DNA from 3 places in the Sneathiella sp. genome. Region 3 is predicted to be linked to each of the others. Evidence: riboswitches for the same ligand, from Rfam matches in the RefSeq annotation. Region 3 holds a riboswitch; each other region holds the start of a gene.
What was found. Region 3 has a riboswitch for cobalamin ahead of V7723_RS05655 (CbtB domain-containing protein). Riboswitches for the same ligand answer to the same signal wherever they lie in the genome.

Region 1: another riboswitch for cobalamin. It lies ahead of cobW (cobalamin biosynthesis protein CobW); the one in region 3 lies ahead of V7723_RS05655 (CbtB domain-containing protein).
Region 2: another riboswitch for cobalamin. It lies ahead of V7723_RS07685 (energy-coupling factor ABC transporter permease); the one in region 3 lies ahead of V7723_RS05655 (CbtB domain-containing protein).

Annotation. Positions count from the first base shown of each region.
Region 1 covers NZ_JBALWD010000012.1:107,935-110,201, forward strand. Annotated here, with positions in the region: gene cobD (threonine-phosphate decarboxylase CobD) at 1-730, shown strand, start outside; cobalamin riboswitch at 765-954, shown strand; gene cobW (cobalamin biosynthesis protein CobW) at 1,123-2,151, shown strand; gene cobN (cobaltochelatase subunit CobN) at 2,153-2,267, shown strand, end outside.
Region 2 covers NZ_JBALWD010000010.1:17,674-19,940, reverse strand. Annotated here, with positions in the region: gene V7723_RS07690 (pyridoxamine 5'-phosphate oxidase family protein) at 1-224, shown strand, start outside; gene V7723_RS07685 (energy-coupling factor ABC transporter permease) at 258-941, opposite strand; cobalamin riboswitch at 996-1,203, opposite strand; gene V7723_RS07680 (alpha/beta fold hydrolase) at 1,324-2,034, opposite strand; gene V7723_RS07675 (cupin domain-containing protein) at 2,090-2,267, opposite strand, start outside.
Region 3 covers NZ_JBALWD010000007.1:55,542-57,808, reverse strand. Annotated here, with positions in the region: gene V7723_RS05665 (DUF1636 domain-containing protein) at 1-284, opposite strand, end outside; gene V7723_RS05660 (CbtA family protein) at 284-1,015, opposite strand; gene V7723_RS05655 (CbtB domain-containing protein) at 1,026-1,199, opposite strand; cobalamin riboswitch at 1,235-1,450, opposite strand; gene V7723_RS05650 (class I SAM-dependent methyltransferase) at 1,599-2,267, opposite strand, start outside.

The DNA of each region.
Region 1 (2,267 bases), on a different contig from region 3:
AAGCCAAGTTGATATTCTCGCCCCCACTTATTCGGAGCATGCTGCCAGTTGGAAACAAGCTGGCCATCAGGTGCGTGAAATTGCAGACATAGACGACATTTCGGAAGAAACAAGATTTGTTGTGGTGGTGCGCCCAAACAATCCGGACGGTACGTTACATGATAAATCACGGCTCCTAAAACTCACTAAATTGTTACAGTCCCGAAACGGTCAACTCATTGTAGATGAAGCTTTTGCAGATACTAATCATAAGCAATCTTTGGTTCAAGCAATCTCGCCAAACGGCCCAATCGTTCTGAAATCCTTCGGGAAGTTTTTTGGACTTGCGGGTTTGCGCCTCGGCTTCTGTCTTGGACCTGTTCCGGCAATTAATCTCCTGCAGCAATCTCTCGGCCCTTGGATTGTCAGCGGCGTGGCAATGGAAGTGGCTACTAAAGCTCTAAAAGATTCAAATTGGATTTCACAAACACGCTATCGCTTAAAAAAGTCTTCAGAACGACTCTCATCCTTACTCTCAGAAAACGGCCTAGATGTCGTCGGCAAAACGTCATTGTTTTGTCTTGCTCAAACAGATTCTTCAGACACCCTTTTCCGTCATCTCTGCGAACAAGGCATTCTTTGTCGAATGTTTCCAGAAAGGGCAGGATTTTTGAGATTTGGGCTTCCTGGAACGGAGGAAGACTGGCAAAGAATTAGCACTGCCCTGAATAACTGGCAAAATGAATGTTAGGCGAGATAACTAATTGACAGCGACCGCGTTCAGCCTTAGCGTCCCTTGTGATGGTTCCCAGTTTGGGAGTTAAGAGGGAATGCGGTGAGATTATAAAATCAATGCCGCGGCTGTCCCCGCAACTGTAAGCGATTAGCTGACACAACAATCCACTGAAGAATTCGGGAAGGACTGTGTGAGTGCCATTCGCAAGCCAGGAGACCTGCCATCATCATTGAAACTTTTGCTGCATGACGGAGGATCATGATGAGCTTGATATCAATTCGAGTGTCGTTTAAGAACCGTGCCGAGCCTCTTCCATGGAAGAGCCAGCATCGTGCTGTCTGTCGGCCTTTTACTTTCCGTAATTTATTCTCCTTTTTGCAGTCTGTTCTAACAGGAAACCAGATCTCATGAATCACAAAATTCCAGCCACAGTCATCACCGGATTTTTAGGAGCGGGAAAAACCAGCCTCATTCGGAACTTGATTGAGAATTCCAATGGCAAAAAATTGGCTCTGATCATTAACGAATTCGGTGATTTAGGCGTCGATGGTGATGTCTTGAAAGGCTGCGGGAACGAAAATTGCACTGAAGAAGACATTGTTGAATTGGCCAACGGTTGTATCTGCTGCACTGTCGCGGATGATTTCCTGCCAACGATACAAAAGCTGCTCGATCGAGACGTAAAACCAGATCATATCATTGTGGAAACCTCTGGCCTCGCGTTACCCAAACCGTTGGTTCGAGCTTTCGGCTGGCCTGAAGTGCGCACCCAAGTAACGGTTGATGGCGTTGTAACCGTCATTGACGGACCAGCCTATTCAGATGGCTTGTTTGCTTCAGACCCGGCTGCGGTTCAGGAACAGCGCGAAAATGACGAAAATCTTGATCATGATAGCCCACTAGAAGAGCTTTTTGAAGATCAGTTAAATTGCGCGGATATGATCATTTTCAACAAGTCGGATTTACTGGCGGACCAGGAAATAGAGACGGCCATTGCTGAAATTCGCAACCGAGTTCGCTCCTCCGTTAAAATGGTGCAAACAAGCCATGGAAATATTGATGCCCGCGTCCTACTTGGATTGGATGCCGCCGCAGAGGATGATCTGGCCGCCAGGCCGTCTGTTCATGATGATGCTGACGAACATGAACATGACGATTTTGACAGCTATGTTCTCGACATTGGCGAAGTTATGTCTCTCGAAACACTTCTCAGCAATCTTCACACTGCCATTGAAGGCAATGGAATATTACGTGTGAAAGGATTTCTCTCGCTTGCTGGAAAAGATATGCGTCTGGTATTGCAAGGCGTTGGAAATCGTCTTCAACATTATTACGACCGCGACTGGGCACCGGGGGAAAGCCGCGTCAGTAAGCTCGTGATCATTGGCGAGCATGACATGGATCAAGCGGCGATAACTCGTACAATTTTGAATTGATATGCATTTACTTGCCGCCACACCCGGTGGGATCAATGATGGATCTGAAGCTGTAGACCTCGAGCAGCAGCCGGGTGATATCATTTTTTTGTCGGCAGCTGATACAGAGCTCTCCA
Region 2 (2,267 bases), on a different contig from region 3:
CGCTGGAAGGATTGCCCGGCGCCAAACGGTTGATCCGGGTGACAGCCGAACATATTTTCCCAAATTGCCCGCGATATATACCGACACTGGCGTCGGAGGAGGCGTCGGTTTATGTCCCGAAGGACGGGTACACGCCGCCAGACCCGGACTGGAAGTCCATGGATTTTGTTGAGGATGTGTTTGCAGCAGAAAAGCTGTCCGCACAAAAAAAGAAGGACGACTGACGCCGTCCTTCAGGGTCGCTGATCAGCTGCTGATCAAACGCTTGGCTGATATAGCCGTTTTTGGAATACGCCGCTGTCGCGGAACTTGTCGATATTCTTGGCGACGGCAAGGACGCCGAGATCGGCCAGAGGCTCGACCACAATCACCAGCATATAAGCGGCGCTAAACGCACTGATCTGTGCCAGATTTTCAGCACCGAAGCCATTGCCATAGAAAGCCCAAAAGGCAACCCAGACAACGATACCGCCTTGATAGGCTGTTGAAAGTGCAAGCGCCTGTTTATATGTCACGTCTTTATAGGCGATATTCGCCGGGATAATCTTCTTGGCAATCAGGCTCATGGCAAACAGCGGCAGAATCAGCGTCGTGATGTTCATGCCGTATTGCGGCAGATCGATGGGCGCGAAGAAAACGCCTTGAAGGAGCAATCCCGCCATCAGGCCAATGGCGGCCGGACCGGCCCCAAAAATAAGGAACAACGTAGATCCAAGAATGAAATGCACTTCTGATACGCCAACGGGATAATGCGGCAAGATCTGAAAGAAACTGAAAACCAGGACAGTGGTGATCACCGAGCGGACCGCGAGAGGCGGTAGCCCGCCGTCTTTCCTGACGGTGTCCATGGCCATTTTTGCAGCCAGTCCAAGGGTGCCTAAAGCGGTTGCGTAACTGAGGGCAATTTTGGCGCCGTCAACAACTCCGGGTTCGATATGCATGTCATTTCCTTCTCTCTTGCACCCATCGTGCAGTGAAGGCGCCAAATAAGGCGCCGGGTCGGTTGCTGTCGGGCAGGTCTCCTGACTCACGCTTTAGCACCGACATTCGCCTTCCCGGATTGCTCCAGTGGCATGCTGAATGCGGCTCGCGTTCACAGTTGCGAGGGCAGTCACGGATCAGGGCAACTAGCAAGCTCCCTACCGTGTTCCCTTTTAATTCCGAAGGCGTCGCCTTCTTGAAACCCGACCCTAAATCTATAGTCGCCCCATTCTGCAAATACAATCAGAAAGAGCGAAGCACTCTTGTTTTTAAGATGACGCGAAAAAGCCGGTGCTGCAGTGTGGCAGCACCGGCTTTCGGTGGATCTCTTGCGCACCCTGTTTACATCATAAATCGGGCGACTTTTTCAGGCACAGATAACGTCGGAAAATGCCCGGCATCCAGATCAAAGACCTGGTCGACGTTCCAGTTGCGTATCATTTGATCCTGCGCCGCAGGGGAGATCATCTTGTCAGCGGTAGTGCGCAAATAGATTTTCGGGACCGAGCCGAAATTTTCTTCGGTCACGGTGATGCCCGCGACAAAAGGCGCCGTGGCCTGTTGCGCCGCCATCAACGGGAGAGAATGCTGAATTCTCGCTTCCTCAACATCATGAAAAGCGAAGGCGCGCACGGTTTCCTCCGACGCCGACGCGTAGCTCTGGTCGTCGGAAAAGGTAATGGCGGAGAGAAACTTACTTTCCGTGTCTCGCTGCATCGCAGCCAATGCATTATCGCCATTTTTTAGCAGAAACGCCGTCACGTAAATCAGTTTCTCGACTTTTTCCGGTAGCTGCTCCGCCGCCTCAGAAATAACGGTGCCAGCCAGGCTATGTCCGGCAAGGATGGCCTTTCCATCAACATCTCGAAGCGCTTGAACGACCGTATCAGCATAGCTTGCCAAGGTGACTTTGGAAATTTCCTGAGGATTGCCGTGGCTTCCGGGAAGATCAACTGTGGTAACCGTATGACCTTTTGCTGTCAGGTAAGGCGCTGTGAATTCCCAGGCCCAAGACCCTTCCCACGCACCATGAACCAATATGTAATGTGACATTTTTCTCTCCAGTCCGGGCTCAAGGGCCCGGGATAAATAAGGTTGTTGACCTCTGCTAACTCAAATGAAAGGTGACGATTTTTGCCGGAATCTCGTCAGAGACATTAACGATTTGGGCTTCCGTTCCGGCAACGGGCACCGCGAAGCTTTTTCCAGCAACAATGCGTTGAGTGGGCTGTCCCTTGACGCGAAGCTCGACAATTCCTTCGGCAACGACACCCATGACGGGCTCG
Region 3 (2,267 bases):
ACACCACCAATTACATAGGTCCATTTCTGGGGGCTAGTAAATGCGATGGTAACGGATTTATCACAAACAGCCAGACAGTCTACAGATTGGATACTAATATGAGGCTGCGTTGCCGCAAGAGCCTTTAGATCATTATGCAGACGCCTGCCATCGGAATTGCTCTGATCTTCGGCACCCTCTATTAAGCCACAGCTCGTGCAAACGAAAACCGTAACCATTGCAAAAGGGTTATTGCGGCCAACCACTTCAGGAACTTTATTATTTTGAGCATCTGGTGAAGACATCAACCCTCGGCAGCTTTCTCTTGCCGTTGCCAAACAAAGCCTACGGCACATCCGGCGAACACCCAAGCAATAGCATGCAGGACAAGCGAGCTTGACGCGAAATGCGCTGCCAGTTCTGAGGGAACTTCACTGGTTAGCATCACTGGTTGAGGTGCGCCGATTAAATGCGGCAATCCGATAACACAAATGCCAAGAATAATTGCCCAAATTTTAGAAACGCGGAGTACAAGCCAAAGCCCTACCGCCGTTGCGACAACGGTGCCACCCCACCACATCTGCCGGGCTGTTAAATCTGCGGCGGCTGCGCCCGGAAGCTCCGGGCTTAAACCCAAGCTCGGTGCTAATCCTGTAGCGGTAAAACCCGCCAGCCCCCATATTAAGCCTGATCGAGGTGAAATCTTACCCTTTGCGAGGAACATCGCTGCAAGCAACATCAACGAGTATCCGATTGTCGTAATTATGGTCGCGATTGATGTGTAAAAGGTCCGCTCTAAACCGTTATCTGGCGCCCAGGCTTCTTCTTCGGTTTCGTTGATATCGCCATGCACTAAAATGACATTTGCGTTAATGACTTCAAATTGATGCGCAGCTGCGTGATGGGAGGCTTCGGAATTTTCATAAAATTCAGCGGCCAGTATGAGGGGCGTAGTCGTTACATGTTGAATAGCCGCTGTAGGCACACCTGCAAGGATGCCGGCCATGACACCGACCCACAAAAATCGCAAAAACATGCTTTAATCCCTAGTGACAAGGAAAAGACATAGTATGGCGTGAATCATGTGCCGCGTTGTGAAGAGTTGCGGATGGCGCAAAGCCTGTCAGGAAAACCAATCCAGCGCCCAAAAGAAAAACGAACGCCGCTATCGTGCGAACATTAATTTCTGCCGTTACCTGATTTTTAACAAGTGTACTCATTATATTCTCCTAAGCTGCTCCTGCGGCAGCCGATGGGCTCAAAAATTACACCGGCAGGTCTCCTGGCTTACGGGTTGCTGCTTTTGCTCTCCTTCCCAGCCAAAATAGCCAGTGGACAATGAACAATCGCTATCCGTCTACAGTCGCGAGGCGGCCTTGGTCTTAGCTCAATTTCCATCAAGCTGCACCAAGTTCCCTTTTCATACCGATGAGCAAAGTGCACAAAAGTAACCGATGTTGTCTAACTTCGAGCACTATAGCACTATTTGCGGTTTTCCTTGAAGGAAATTAGCGGCCGAATTAAAAAACGTGAAAATCTATCACGAAGCGCCCGCTTGCACTTGAGCACCCTTATCTAATAGCTAATTGTGATAGGTGTTTTTAAATTAGTTTCCAGTATTACGAAGATATTGCGACAATAATTTTCCACCGATCAGCCATGTGTTTTTCGCATTCGAAAATAATTTCAAAACCTGCTTCTTTAAGTAAATGTTCGTGATTGTGGGAAAAGCTATTTTCTTGCCCAAAAACATAGGAGTTGAATGTTGTAGATAAATCATGATCAGGCGATATTGGCTCAACCAATGCAATGCCAGTATGATACGGGCTTTCCCGTACAAAATTAAATACTTCTTTTACCGATTCCTCAGAAAAGTACTCAAGCACGCCGCCATAACTCATTACGAGGCAGTTCTTGCCCATATTTGACTTGATGCCTTCAACCGCATCGCCAGAAACAAATTTCAGTTTTGAATTTCCAGAATATGTCTTTCTATTTTCTTCAATAATTCCGCTATTAATGTCGATACCAATACCACGGTCAATACCTGGCAAGCTATTCGACAAATAATTCAATACTTGACCATCACCGCAACCAATTTCCAAAAGCGTTCTAAATTCTCTTCTGGAGTGCATCATGTTCTGAAGCTCAACTTCAAAAACCGCATGTTCGTCGCGAAACCATTCTTCGAATCGCCCATCAAAAGCACCATAAAATTTCGCACCCTGTTCGCCTTGCCAATACAGTGAATGAGCTTCCTGCAATTGACTCAAGTTTTGTTTTTTTGT